One region of the Paenibacillus terreus genome, then DNA from elsewhere that is predicted to be linked to it. Evidence: predicted binding sites of a transcription regulator. Region 1 holds the regulator's gene; each other region holds the start of a gene.
What was found. Region 1 encodes LexA, which represses DNA repair genes until DNA is damaged. Its sites were predicted from a motif close to CGAACATATGTTCG; they were not measured.

Region 1 (4,930 bases):
CATACCGCCGCAAATGCTTCCTCAACACTGCGCTCATCCCAAAGCAGCGTATCATCCAGATCAAACATGACCGCTTCAATCGTCATCCCGCTCGTCCACTCCTTCATTCAATTAACCTGATGGCTGCTGTATCCTGTTCCCCGTGCGTGATTACTTATTTGACCCTTCCGCTTGAAACGGAAGCTGGTTGGCGGCTGCAAATTTCTCAAGCCGTTCCGCGATTGTCTCGATATCATAACGGCCCAGCGTTTTGTTGAAAATCCAGTTGCCGCCTTTGCCCTGCTTCTCAACGATAACATATCCGGACTGGACCTGGATGCTCTTAATCTGATCCGCAGGCATGGAACGCTCCCTTCCGCCCTTCAGCGTATACAGCGTGTTTTTGCCAACCCGCAAATACGGACGGCGGAGAAAAAATACGACCGCGAGCAGCATATAGAGCCCAAACACAAGCCAATCCATACCTCTCATGCCCACCTGTGTCCAGAACATGGTCAAGACCAGGTACAGGACGGACAGGCCCACCAGCATAATCGGAACCGTCAGATTGCGCCCATAATATGTATCACCAGCATTTCCCGTGCTGCTGCCGATCGGTTGGCCCCCCTGCTTTTTACGCTGCTTGTTCACCTTCTCCATGTTTTTGCGAACTTTTCTTTCAAATGAACCGGCCATATGCACTTTTCCTTCCTCTAAATAGTAACGGTTATATAGTGACGGTGCCTCTGCCCGGGCCGCCGGCAAGCGGACCGGACCCAAGTACCGGCTGTATATCGTTATAAATGTATTTAATGCTTCGGTCCTTTGCCATTGTCCGGCTCTTCATCCACAAATTCGATGGATTCCAGCTGCTGCCGGAAGTTTCGGCGGATGTTACCCAGGTAAATTTCACGAAGCTCGGCTCTCTCCTTTGTTTCGGCTTCGGTCAGGCCCTCTCCTTTTGCTTTGCGCGCCAGCTCATTAATGCGCGCCACCAAGCTGTCAATATCCAAATTTTGTCCCCTCCAAATACGCAAAGATATTATACACTTTGACACGTTAAAAAGAGCTTGTCAAGGTTCCCCCGCAAGCTCCGTTCCATTCGTTCATATTCGTCATAATCCCATATGTTGAGAACTATATATATGATTCGGCTGCAGCAGGCAAACCCTCAAAATTCCGGCAGCAGCAGCACATCTCCTGCCCTGATTCCGGAGCTTTCGAGCCCGTTGATCCGAATAATTCCTTCTATATAAACTCTCGTATCCATGTAGTCCGGTTTATGTTCTTGTGCAATTCCCCACAGCGTGTCCCCCGTAAGCACAACCACCTTCTCATTGGATGCATGCAAATCGGACGAACCTGCAAATACTGTAAACAGGCCGGCAAAAGAAATCCAGAGCACAATTACGGCAACGAATAAACGAAGCATGCTGATCAGTGGACTACTGTTCTGCCCTGCGGTTCTACCGCCCGTGTGTCCACCCTGCGCCACGGCCGTATTATATATGCTTTGATAGGAGCTGTATTTTAACATGTTAACAACCTCCAAACATTTGTTCTTGTTTATTTCGAGAACACTATAACACGAACACATGTTTTGTTCAAGCGAAAATTAGAACACAGGTTCCCTATTTTTAATATTTCCTGATTTCACGAGAAAAACGTAACTGTAAAAGCCCGGTTTACGGCTATACAGCTTACTGAACAGCTGATACTCTGCCTCTGCAAATTGTTTGCCGACTTTCAGAACTTATGTTTGTACGAACGGCAGTTCTATGTTATAATTTTCCCAAACGTTACTTAAATGGGGTTGATGGGACATGTCTAAGATTTCCAGCAGACAGCAGGCAATTTTGGAATTTATACGTAATGAGGTTCGCTTAAAGGGATATCCTCCCTCTGTAAGAGAGATTGGGGAGGCGGTCGGACTTGCTTCCAGCTCTACTGTCCATGGACATCTTGACCGGCTCGAGAAGAAGGGGCTAATCCGCCGGGATCCCACCAAGCCGCGGGCCATTGAGTTGCTTGGCCAGGAGGATTCGGATCAGACACATATGTTCAACTACACGGTAACCCGGGTTCCGGTGGTCGGCAAGGTAACCGCAGGCCTTCCGATTACGGCTACGGAGAATATTGAGGATTATTTTCCACTGCCTCAGCAATTTGTTGGTGATGACAAGATGTTTATGCTGTCTGTTGTAGGGGACAGTATGATTGAAGCCGGCATCACCAACGGGGACTTTGTTATTGTAAGACAGCAGCAAACGGCCAATAATGGAGACATCGTCGTGGCGATGACCGAGGATGACGAAGCAACTGTGAAGACCTTCTACAAAGAGAAAGATCATGTTCGGCTTCAACCCGAGAATCCGAAATACGAACCGCTCCGCTTGACCAAAGTCAGCATACTGGGCAAGGTAGTCGGTTTGTTCAGGGATTTCCACTAGACCATCTTAGACCGAACACACCCCTGCATTTGTGCGATCCAGCATAAATGCAGGGGTGTTTCTGTCTATCTAAAGTTAAACTAATAACTGATTGATTCTGCTTCTGTGCGAATGCTGATGAATGCCTGCCGTCAGGCAATTGTCCAGTCAAGCGCGGCTAAATGGCATATGTTATATCAACATATCCGAAAGGAGTTGTCAGTATGTCTTTTTATCCAACAGCAGGACCCATCGTCTACCCTCCAATTCGATTCGTCAATGATCGCTATTATCCAACGGTCGTTCCGGTAGTTCACCCCATTGAAGTGATCAACCGTTGCCATCCGGTTGCAGTTCCGCATCATGTATTTCCTGTATCCGTGAGAAACGACCCAAGCTGCTACATCTGTTCTGTCGGCAAAAAAAGAAGAGGCCGCTAAGCAGCCTCATGCAACTGTGACTATTCACACCCGAAAGCCTTGGCACTCCAAGGCTTTTTTCCGTCCAAACTTCATTTTTGTACGTTTTTTCCCACCTAAAAAGGTAAAGCCCCCAGCGCTGGCACGCCAGGGACTCTCTCCCTTAGTATAGAGTCAAATACTGATCTCTCTCCCATTGGTGTACCTGAGTGCGGTACATATCCCATTCGATCTCTTTGAGCTCGTAGAAATATGCAAGAGCGTGGTCGCCAAGCGCGTCGGCAATGACTTCGCTGCGCAGCAGCTCGCCAAGCGCCTCTTTCAGATCAGCCGGCAGGCTGGCGATCCCTTCTTCCACCAGTTCCTCTTCCGTCATAACATAAATGTTGCGGTCGATTGGCGCTGGCAGTGAAAGCTCGCGCTTGATACCATCCAGACCTGCTTTAAGCATTACAGCCAGCGCAAGATAAGGATTGGCGGCAGGGTCCGGATTGCGAACTTCAACACGAGTGCTCAGACCGCGCGAAGCCGGTATACGGATCATCGGGCTGCGGTTGCTTGCAGACCAGGCCACGTAAGAAGGTGCTTCATAACCAGGCACAAGACGTTTGTACGAGTTCACAGTCGGGTTCGTAATTGCCGCCATGGCGCGGGCATGTTTCAGAATACCGGCCATATAATGGCGGGCTGTCCGGCTCAGGCCGAGCTTGTCATTTTCATCATAAAAAGCATTCTCGCCGCCCTGGAACAGCGATTGATGGCAGTGCATACCGGAACCATTTACACCAAATAACGGCTTTGGCATGAACGTTGCATGCAGGCCATGCTGTCTAGCGATCGTTTTCACCACAAGCTTGAACGTTTGAATCTGGTCGGCTGCTTTAATAGCGTTGGCATATTTGAAGTCAATCTCATGCTGCCCAGGAGCCACTTCGTGGTGGGAAGCTTCGATTTCAAAGCCCATCTCTTCCAAAGTCAGCACGATTTCGCGGCGGCAGTTCTCCCCCAAGTCTGTAGGAGCGAGATCAAAGTAACCGCCTCTGTCATTCAGCTCTTCGGTCGGATTTCCTTTTTCATCGGTTTTGAACAGGAAGAATTCGGGTTCAGGCCCCACGTTCATGGACGTAAAGCCCATTTCCTCCGCTTCCTTCAACACCCTCTTCAGAATGCCGCGCGGGTCTCCGGCAAAAGGGGATCCGTCGGGCATGTAAACGTCACAGATAAGACGCGCAACACGATCCGTGGCTACCCAAGGGAAAATGACCCAGGTATCCAAATCAGGATATAAATACATATCGGATTCTTCGATACGCACATAACCCTCGATCGAAGAGCCGTCAAACATCATTTTGTTATCCAGTGCCTTCTCAAGCTGGCTTACCGGAATTTCCACGTTTTTGATCGTTCCGAGCAAATCCGTAAACTGCAGACGGATAAAACGCACATTCTCTTCCTGCGCAATGCGGAGAATATCTTCTTTAGTGTAACTCAAGTGTAACCTCTCCTTTTATCTGTTATGTGTGGACGATATTCAAAAGGACTTTACATCAGAAGCAAGATCATTGCCTCACTTATTATTAAAAAAGCGTGAAAGCTCCCCTTGAATGAGCGATACCTGTCCCGGCCGCTTGCCTGCTACCAGCTGCTGCTTCAGCAAACGATGCAGCTGCGTATCGGACAGCTCGCGGCGCTTGACCTCCGTATCGGCCGTGATGACCGTCGCTTCCTCGGATTCCTTGCTGACAGGGTTCATCACCTGCTTGATTCCTGCTATATTTACACCTTTTTCGATCAAAGCTTTAATTTCTAGCAATCGTTCCACATCATTAAAGGAAAACAACCGCTGGTTGCCTGAGGTCCGCGCCGGAACGATCAGGCTGTGCTGCTCATAATAGCGAATCTGTCTTGCGGACAAATCGGTAAGCTTCATCACAATCCCTATCGGGAACAAGGCCATATTTCTGCGAATTTCGTCACCCATCGTTTCATCAACCTTCCAGTGATCTTTTCTACTGACCCCATTGTACATTTACCTGATGTAAAATGTCAACGGCGTGTTAGGTAAACTCACAGTAAATTACGATCCTTCATCGTTTGCAGGGC
Region 2 (4,930 bases), on a different contig from region 1:
GTGGAGAGCAGCGATTTCCACTGCTCCGGACTCGCCACCGCCGCACTGCTGTAAAAACCGCCATCCGCCTTGACCGCAACGGGCAAAATAGCCGAATGGCCTTTGTCCAGTTCCGCATCCATTTTGGCGATGACGTCACGATCGGCCAGCAGCAGGCCCTTCATCTTGAAACGTTTCAGCAGCTCCTGCTCTGCCTGCCCGGCGCTCATGCCGTTGGCGGATTGCAGCAGCGGATTATGCACATGGAAATACAGGGTGCCGGCCGGATAAGCAGGCTCTCCCAGCCATTGCTCCGCTCCTTCCAGCAGCACATCCAGATAAGTCAGCATCTGCAGGGCAAGACCGTAATACACCTCGTGCAGCTTCAAATCCTTATGGCTCGATTTATAGTCAATGACCCGCAACAGCAGGCCCTCTTCTCCTTCCGCCACATCGACCCGGTCAATTCGCCCGATCACTTCCATCACCACGCCGTTCTCCAGCTCAAACGTCAGCGGCGGCAGCTCCTTGCCCGGACCGAAATCCAGCTCAAGACCGAGTGGTTCAAAGCTTCCCCTGCGGGCATGTTCGCCCAGAATGAGGGAGGCCCGGCCGACGATATCCTTCAGCTTGCGGAAAATATAACCGTAACGCTTCGAGCTCAGCAAAATTTGGCCCTGCAGGCGCGGTGCCAACCGGTCAACGGTCGTCTCCGCTTCCCGCCGACATTCCTCCGCACTGAGGCTGCCCCAGCTGCGGTTGTTTTCCTTCAAGCGAGCCGCCATGCTTCCCAGAGCTGCGTGAAACAGCTGCCCGATGTCCGGCGCCTTCAGCTTATAGACTTGACGCTCCTTCAGCTTCAATCCATGAGACGCAAAATGCGAAAACGGACAGGCCACAAAACGCTCCATCCGCGATACGCTCGTCCGCAGCCGCTTGCCGTACAGTACCCGGCTCGTCTCCTGCCGCAGCGGCTGAGCCCGGTTTTCATAGAACAGGGAGGTCAGCAGGGTTTCCAGCTTCACCCGATTCTCTCCGCTGTTATCCGCATACCAGTTGTAGACCTCCCACCACGGCTCGGCAATGTCCGCGCCGCGCAGCCACTGCCGCAGCTGCACGATAAGCTGGGACAGCGCTTCGGGCGCATGCAGCGCATATTCAGACTGGTCTGTCCAATCCGTTCCCGGCAAGGGCTGGCTGAGCAGGGGCTTTTCCTTCAGCCCCTTGAACATCATGCGCAAATGCCTGATGTATTCCGACGGCAGCAGCGTTCTGCCCTCTTCATCGGCGACCGGATAGCTGACCCACAGCTTGCGTCCCGCCGAGGTCATCGCCGTATACGCGAGAAAACGCTCATCCAGCAGTCTGCGTGTCACATCCGGAGCAAGCGCGACTCCCTGCTCGGACAGCCTGCTGCGCTCCTCCTCGCTGAGCACGCCTTCTTCCTGTGGCACGGCTGGCATGACACCTTCGTTTACACCCAGCAAAAAAGCATACTGAATGCCGCTGACCCGGGTACGGTCAGGGCTTCCGACCAGCACCTGATCCAGCGCTGGGGGAATGAGGGCCAGCCGGTATTCCGCCAGCCCCGTTTCCAGCATGCCTGCAAACAGCTCGAACGGCAGCTTCTCTTCGCCCACCATCTCATGGATCTGATCCAGCAGCTCCAGCACGGCATCCCAGATCTGACTGTGCTCCCGCGCACGCTCAGGTTCTCCCCGCTCCTGCGCATAACCAATCATCAGATCCAGCTTGCTGCCTATGCCGGCGTCCTCCAACAGGCGGTATACCGCCTCGCATTGCTCTCTGGCGGTTTTGGCCCTGGACATCCTTTTCTCAAAAGCATGCAGCGGCACAACTACAGCTGCCCGGCACCGCTCCATCCGCTCCAGCGTTTCGTCACGGGCCTTAATACGCTCGGTTTCCTCCATCTCCAGCGACAGGTTTGGCACGGCCTGCCAAGGTCTGCCGTCCGTCCAGCGGCTGCCCTGAATGCCACAGGCCAGTACATAATTCTCCAGCTCGTCCATGCAGTCGCGGGTCACACTCCCGTCCGGAGGAAGCAGCAGGTCGGTCTTCACCGCCCGGAACACATCCTCATAACGCCAGCGCCTGCGCACAATATCCAGCGAAGCACGCACAAATTCAACCAGGGGATGATGCAGAATATCCCGCTTCTGGTCAATAAAGAGGGGAACCTCATATTTTGCGAACAGAGGCTCCAGCAGATGCTCATAATCGGCAGGATTGCGGACGAACAGGGCCATGTCGCGGTAGCGCACCCCTTCATCACGCGCCAGCCGCCTCATTTCACGAATTGCTCCTTCCAGCTCGGCGCGGCGGTCTGCTGCGGCATACAGCTCGATGCCGGCCGGGGGCTCAGGGAATGCCCAAACTCTGCGCCGGTCAAATTCGGCTTCCAGATGGGCAAGCCCCGGACTTGCAGCGAAACGCGGCAAAACCTCGGGCTGCAGCGCTTCAACACGGACGTCTATGCTCCGCTCCCGGGCCATGCCCTGCAGCTTCACATACACCGAGGCCGTTGAATGAAAGAGATCCAGCTCATGCGGCAGACGTTCAGGCTCATATGCCCGGTCCAGCGTCAGGGACACTGTCAAGGAAGCGGAAGACAGCAGCAGCTGTTCGATCACTTTATATTCCTGCGGCGTAAATCCGCGGTACCCGTCCAGCCAAACGTCGGCGCCATCCAGCCAGGCAGAGTGCGGAAGCTGGGCGGCCAGTCGCATCATCGTATCCTCGCCATCCAGATACATGGGGGCCAGCTCCTGCTCGAAATCCCTGTACAAGGTCAAAATATCCTGAATTTTGCTGTTCAGAATCGGCGAACCCGGTCCGCCCTGTATCCGTTCCAACTGCTCAGGCAGGGAGGCAGGATTCTCACCGTACCTTTTAAATTCGGTGAACAAGGCGTTCAAACGGTCGACAAACCCGAGCTGGTCGCCTGAATCGCGGAACACCTGCAGCTCGTCCTTTCTGCGGCGCACAATTTTATAAAGCAGCATTTTCTTGCCTTCTTCCGTCACGGGGGTCCGCGCCGCGCCTCCTGTCTCCTGCATGACTCTGTATGCGAGACGGCGGAAACCCAACACCTGGGCGCGCACGCTTCCCTTGATTTCACGCGATGACAGCAGAGCGTGCTCTGTATGGAAGGTTGCCTGTTCCGGAACAAGCAGAATAAGCGGCTTGCCCTGCGGCTGCTCCTTCAGCTTCCCAATGATTTCTTCGCGAATCCGCGTCGTTTTGCCGCTGCCCGAGCGGCCGATCAAAAAACGGAGTGACATCGGCAGTCTCCCTCCAACTCTATTTCAGCATGCTGCTTGGTGATGTAATGCTTGACATAAAACAGCATGCGGCAGTTCGTTTTAAATAACTATAAGTATACCACAACAGCTGCCAAAAGAACGTATGTTTGGATGAAAAAGCAAAGCAAAAACCCCTTGAGCAAGCAGGCAGCAGCCTGCCTTTCAAAGGGTGATTGCGATTTTTTTCCTTTTATTACCTTGTTGTATCCTTACATCCTGGCACGGCTCCGTACCTCGAAGATGGCAAATTTCAGGTAATGGCCCTCGTCCACTCCCAGAATTTGCGGATGGTCTTTGCCTGCGGCCCGCCATTCTACAAGGCGCAGAATCTTGCCCGCATCCGCCGCCGCTTCCTGAATCGTATCCAGAAAAAGGTCCGGACGCATATGGTAGGAGCAGCTTGCCGTGACCAGATAACCGCCTTCGTTGACGAGCTTCATGCCGTGCAGGTTAATGTCCTTATACCCTCTGCACGCGCCCTTGACGGCGCTTTTCGTTTTCGCAAATGCCGGCGGGTCCAGGATTACAACGTCAAAGGTCCGGCCTCCCCCGGCCGCCAGCGGCTTGGAGGTGTCGACTTTCTTCTGTCCGGCCTCCGCGCGCTGCGTCCGCTCCTCCGCTCCCTTGACATGCTCCCGCAAGTATTTGAACGCGTCTTCGACCACAAATTCGACCCGGTCCTCAAAGCCGTTCAGACGTACGTTTTCCCGCGCACTCTCGATCGCATGCTCCGAAATATCAAGGCAGGTAACCTTCTTGGCCCCGTATTTACAGGCATTCAGGGTGAAGCTTCCCGTATGGGAGAAGCATTCCAGCACGGTTGCTCCATCCCAAAAGGGGAATTCCACGATTTTGCCGCTTTTATTGACAGGTCTTTGCACCTGCTGTCCGTCGACTTCGACCGTCTGCAGCGTTATACCGCTTCTTGCCCCCCATCCCTTCATGAGCGGAGCGATGGAAGCCCGGTTCTCGCGCTGGTCGAAGAAGTAACCTGTCTTCTGCCCTTCCACAATATCCACTTTGATGAGAAGTCCGTTCTCCGTAACGGTGACATGACGCGGGCATTCACCGTAAAGCGGTCCTTTGCGCTGCTCTAACCCTTCAAGCTCGCGGATGGACACATCGCTGCGTTCATAAATCCCGGCAGGCCCGAACACCTCGACCAGAGCCGCGGTGATTTCCTCCCGACATTGATCCATGCCAAGCGTAAGCAGCTGCACCACCAGCACATCCTTAAACCGGTCCACGATCAGGCCTGGCAGAAAATCCGCCTCCCCGTACACCAGCCTGTAGGCATCCCCCTCAGGAATAAAGCGATGACGGTGCTTCAGGCATTCGCGGAACCGGTCTGCAAAAAAAGCTCTGTCCATCCGCTCCAGGGGCTGATAGGACACCACCCGTACGGTAATTTGTGAAGCGGGATTATAATAACCGGACGCCAGGAAGCGGCCTTGGTGATTCAGAACGGCCACCACTTCTCCAGGAGACGGCTCGCCTTCCACGGCTGCAATTTCGTTTTTAAAAATCCAGGGATGCCCCTGTTCCAGCCTTTTCCTGCGGCTGCGCTCCAATATAACTGATGCCACTGCATTACACTCCTCTGTTTGCAAAAAACGGCGTCTGTGCCG
Region 3 (4,930 bases), on a different contig from region 1:
AAGTAATTCTCGCGGTGGCTGACCATCCAGTCCCAGCCGGCATTGACCCAGGCCTGATGGCTGCTATCGGACACACCTGCCGCAACAAACGGGGCTACATACACGGCGGTAGCATATCCGCCAAACACCGTTCCATTAAGCTGGTAGCCGTCCCGGACATTGGCCGGATTGCCGCCGGTTTTGCCTTTGATCCAGCCGGCGATTTTGGTGGAGATCGTTTTACCCCGTTGGTCACCGTACAGCGCGTAGTCCATGACGATGCGCAGCGGAACACGGGCAGCGTTGTAGTAATAGGCTCCCGTATACTGGGATTCATCCAGGAACCACGGGCCGGCGGGCTGAGCGGGATTGCCCACGACAAAGTCGGAAATCAGGCCGGTAGCCGGTGAGTACGTGCTGCTGAACTGCGTATATTTGCTGTACAGGTTATTGATGACATTCAGCCAGGTCTGGTCGTTTGTGACCCCATAGAAGGCACGCAGATGGCTGAGCATCCAGTCGGACGGGCGCGTATTATAGGTCGTTTTGGAGTCCCAGTCGCCCAGATTAAGCCCGTTGTTGGTGGTCACGTAGCTGGATTTAATAGCATTGATCATATTGGTCGCTTCCTGCAAATAGTTGACTGCACCACCGGAGCCCCATTGGTAATGGGCCAGGATAAGGGAGTAGGCAATGTCAAGGTCTCCGTCTGTGGCTGAGCCAAAATGTCCCTGGGCTGCGGGGTCATCCGCAACCACCCATCCCATCAGGGCCGGATTGCCGGAGCTTTTGTAGGCCCGCGCCGTTTTGAACAAGCCGTTATAGATGGTCTGGGCATTCGGATCATGGCCAGCCATCAGGGCAGTGATGACCATGCCATAGCCCTGGCCTTCGGAGGTGCCAAGCGGCTCGAAGCCTTCCGCGTCGCCGGTGATGTCGCCTCTTACATAGTATCCTCCGGGCAGGGAGGACAGATCATTACGCAGGTAAGCCGACTTCCAATAATCGTAATAGGAAGCAACGGCCTGGTTCATGGACGCCTGGCTTACATGATTGGGTTTGATGACTCCCGAATAGCTGATCTGCTGCGGGAAAGGTTTTTGTTCTCCGGCTGCGCTCGCCTTGGGAGCCGGGCCGGTCAAGCCGAGTGCAGATACGGCAAGCGTCAGGCAGAGCAGCGGTGTACACCATAGGCGGCCCACTCTTTTGAAAGAACGAAGGCTGAATTTTAACATATCGATTCCTGCCTTTCTGAGTATGGAGTTTCAGAATGTTATGGAATGCACGGACAAATAAAGTCTGTTAGCAGAAGACTGATCGGTCTGGATACTAGTGGAGTAAAAGCGGAAGGAAGGTTCAGCGGTTTCATCAAATGGTCAACACTCTTTTACCTATAGGTTGGTAATGTGAGCTTGATGATGAATAACCTCCTTGTCTATGGGATTTGAAAGATATTTATCTTTCTACACATTTTTTAACAGAATTGATGATATTCGTCTATGGGTTTTAAGGCTCATTATATCTATGTTAGATGAATAATTTGCGCAAACAAGACAAGCCTGAGGATCACGGTGGGACATGTCCTCAGACTTGTTTGTCCGTGCTAGAATTGAAAGCTGAGCTGCTCCACTTCCGGACCGGTTTTAGAAACAGAAGGGGATAGAGCATGCTCAAAAGGGGTCATTGGACAGGAGCTTGCCTGGCTGATATACGCGGTCTGGGGAGTGGACGGTACATCGTCCTGCAGGGCGTATTGCACACGCAGGCTGCGGATTTCCGCTTTCTTCGCCTCCCTGTAATCGGAATCTGCATAAGCTCCTCTATATAGCTTCCTGTATGCGGGCAGAAGATGAGGGTAGTATTGCTCCAAGGCATGCAGAAACCATGCTTTTACGTCTGGTGTCAGCCTCAGTATGGAGGTCATCGCAAACGATGCCTTATGCTGCTGTGCAGCCAAGAACAGACCCTTCAGATCTTCGGCCGAATCGGTCAGATAGGGAAGAATGGGAGCGATGAACAATCCGGTTCGTATCCCTGCTGCAGACAGTTCTCCGACAGTCTCCAGCCGTTTGCCCGGCAGCGGGGCGGCAGGCTCCATCCTGCGGATAATCTCCGTGTGGAGTGTGCCCAGACTGATATTTACAGAGGTAATATTCATTTCCCGCAGCACGTCGAGGTCACGCAAAATCAAAGGGGAGCGTGTCGTAATGCTGGTGGGAATCCGGTATTTCGCAAGCACCTTTAGACATTCGCGCGTAATTTTCGTTTTACCTTCCACCGGCTGATAAGGATCGGTTGCGGTGCCGATGGCAACGTGGCCTATACGGTCCACCAATTCGCCGATATCATAGCTATATTTGCGCGCCATCCGGGACAGCTGGGCCTCCAGCGCCTCGGGTGCGTTCATTTTCATGAGAATATGGTTCTGAAACTCATCGTCCGCTTCTTTGCCGATATAGCTCTGGAAGGCTCTGGCATAACAGAAATGGCAGCCGTGCGCACAGCCGCGGTAAGGATTAATGGACCAGTCAAAAGGCATGCTTTCGGCCTTAACCCGGTTCAGGGTCTGCTTGGTCGTCGTCTGTTCATAGGTTTTTCGAGCCATGGGCAATGCCTCCTTGTGTAGGAACATTTGTTCGTTTTTTTATGAGTATACTACATTCCTATGAAGAGTGAAACCCTGTCTGAACCGGTAATGTATTCCGGGACTATTGCAGGCGGGATATTGTCAGCTTTGTAAATGTGGTGTACATTATTCATGATTCCAAAAAGAATCGGGAGCTTGATGAAGTCAGGCTGAGAGGGTGGCCGCATGCCGCCGACCGTGAAATCTGATCTGGGTAATGCCAGCGTAGAGAAGAACAAATGCAGTCAGTATGCATGCAACAGCCCTGCAGGCGGAAACGCCGCAGCTGATTGCCTGCTGTTTCCCGCAGTCTGCCCTGCCGGGATAACTGACAGCAAATGAATTCATACTGCGCAGCTGCCTGCCCGGATCGGGGCGGGCTTTTTTATTTTATTTTGAATGGGGGAGTTAGAGGATATGACAGCATTGAGTCCTAAAAGGGGAAGCAAGCTGAAACTGACCGATATTCTGGTCACCATTGTGATTGCGGTGGTATTCGGCATTGTGTACAAAATTTGGGGTCCGGCTTATGACATGGTTAAACCGCTGGGCCTGCATGCGGAGCAAATTACTTATGGAATGTGGTTTATGGCAGGAACGTTTGCCTATCTTATTATCCGCAAGCCGGGGGTGGCCGTTCTGGCGGAGGTGGCCGCTTCAACCGTCAGCGCTTTATTGGGCAGCGAATGGGGGATTTCCACATTGTATTACGGACTGCTGCAGGGGCTGGGGGCGGAGCTGTTTTTTGCCCTGTTCCTGTACCGGAAAAATAATCTGCTTGTAACGAGTCTGGCCGCAGTCGGCGCGGCAGCCGGATCGCTTATCCTTGATTTCTATTACGGCTACATTGAATCCTTGACGGCATGGAACTATACGTTGTTCATCGGCCTGCGTCTGCTCGGAAGTGTCGTGATTGCGGGTTTCTTCGCTTATTATCTCTCGAAAGCGCTAGAGCTGACAGGTGTGACTCAATCGCTGCGTCCCGTCTCTAGGGAAGATTATGAGGCGCTGGATTGAGCATGGGGCTTGATTTCTCTGCTGCGGCGGGTGTTACCAACCTGAGGCTGAAGTTCCCTGGAGAGCAAAACCTGCTCTTCCAAGAATTGTCCATTTCCGTCCGTAAAGGGGAGAAGCTGCTGCTGCTCGGACCGAGCGGCTGCGGCAAATCAACGCTGCTCCAGGTGCTGAGCGGCTTGATCCCCGCTGCTGTGGAGGTGCCGATGAAATGCGATGAAGTCATTGTCCCGGAACGTTCCGGAGTGGTGTTTCAGGACCCTGATACTCAGTTTTGCATGCCTTTTGCGGATGAAGAGCTGGCTTTTGTGCTGGAAAACCGCCGGATTCCGCGTGAGGAAATGCCCTTCCGCATCCGTGATTGCCTGGCACATGTCGGATTGGCAGAGGCAATAGCAGGCATGCCCATTCAGGAAATGTCACAGGGAATGAAGCAGCGACTTGCTGTTGCGACTGTGCTGGCAGCGGAAGCGGAGGTGCTGTTCCTGGATGAGCCGACAGCGCTGCTGGATGAAGAGGGGACCGCACAGGTTTGGGACACGATCCGCAACATATCGGCGGACAAGACGCTCATTATCGTGGAGCATAAGATCAGTGAAGTAATTCATGAGGTGGACCGGGTTGCAGTTCTGTCTCACACTGGAGAAATTATTGCCGACGGGACGCCTGATGAGGTGTTCTCCACACAGAGGGAAAGGTTAAGCGAGTATGGCATTTGGTACCCGGGGGTGTGGACGGAAGCGGCTTCTCCGCGTCTCCTGAGCACTGCATCGGCTGAGCCGGTTATAGGAGCGGTGTCCTGCTTAAAAGGGAGTTCATCCTGCCACGACGACGCTTCTCCGGTACTGGAGCTCAGCGGTTTTGCCGGAATGCGCGGCAGAACGGACGTCATTCGGGTCGGGGAAGCGAAGGTATTCCCAGGTCAATGGATCGGGATCACCGGTGCGAACGGAGCGGGCAAAAGCTCCCTGCTCCTGTCCATGATGGGCCTGCTCAAGACGGACGGCCGGTACGAGGTATGCGAACGGACTGCAGGCCGAACAGAACAGCTGGCCGAAAACATAGGATTTGTATTCCAGAATCCGGAGCTTCAGTTCGTCACCAATTCGGTATATGAAGAAGTGGAATATTCAATTTTCTTCGATTTCCCGGACGCGGAGCAGCGGAAGACGAAGGTGCGGCAGCTGCTTGACCGCTTCGGCTTGCTGAAGTTGGAGGACAGGCATCCTTATCAGCTCTCGCTCGGGCAGAAACGCCGTTTAAGCATCGCAACTGCCATCATCCGTGAGCCGAAAGTCCTTCTGCTGGATG

Region 2: the regulator LexA is predicted to act here: its motif matches at 3,399-3,412, upstream of addB (helicase-exonuclease AddAB subunit AddB).
Region 3: the regulator LexA is predicted to act here: its motif matches at 2,605-2,618, upstream of ACE5KN_RS15490 (SPL family radical SAM protein).

What each region holds. Positions count from the first base shown of each region.
Region 1 is NZ_JBHIRX010000005.1:261,838-266,767, reverse strand. Features, by position in the region: gene ACE5KN_RS12385 (HAD family hydrolase) at 1-86, opposite strand, end outside; gene ACE5KN_RS12380 (hypothetical protein) at 151-675, opposite strand; gene ACE5KN_RS12375 (DUF896 domain-containing protein) at 789-992, opposite strand; gene ACE5KN_RS12370 (LysM peptidoglycan-binding domain-containing protein) at 1,151-1,516, opposite strand; gene lexA (transcriptional repressor LexA) at 1,803-2,429, shown strand; gene glnA (type I glutamate--ammonia ligase) at 2,991-4,319, opposite strand; gene ACE5KN_RS12355 (MerR family transcriptional regulator) at 4,395-4,808, opposite strand; gene ACE5KN_RS12350 (methionine gamma-lyase family protein) at 4,895-4,930, opposite strand, start outside.
Region 2 is NZ_JBHIRX010000012.1:110,892-115,821, reverse strand. Features, by position in the region: gene addB (helicase-exonuclease AddAB subunit AddB) at 1-3,281, opposite strand, end outside; gene ACE5KN_RS20415 (class I SAM-dependent rRNA methyltransferase) at 3,512-4,888, opposite strand.
Region 3 is NZ_JBHIRX010000008.1:22,668-27,597, reverse strand. Features, by position in the region: partial or broken gene ACE5KN_RS15495 (family 8 glycosyl hydrolase) at 1-1,091, opposite strand, end outside; gene ACE5KN_RS15490 (SPL family radical SAM protein) at 1,583-2,584, opposite strand; gene ACE5KN_RS15485 (ECF transporter S component) at 3,023-3,622, shown strand; gene ACE5KN_RS15480 (ABC transporter ATP-binding protein) at 3,625-4,930, shown strand, end outside.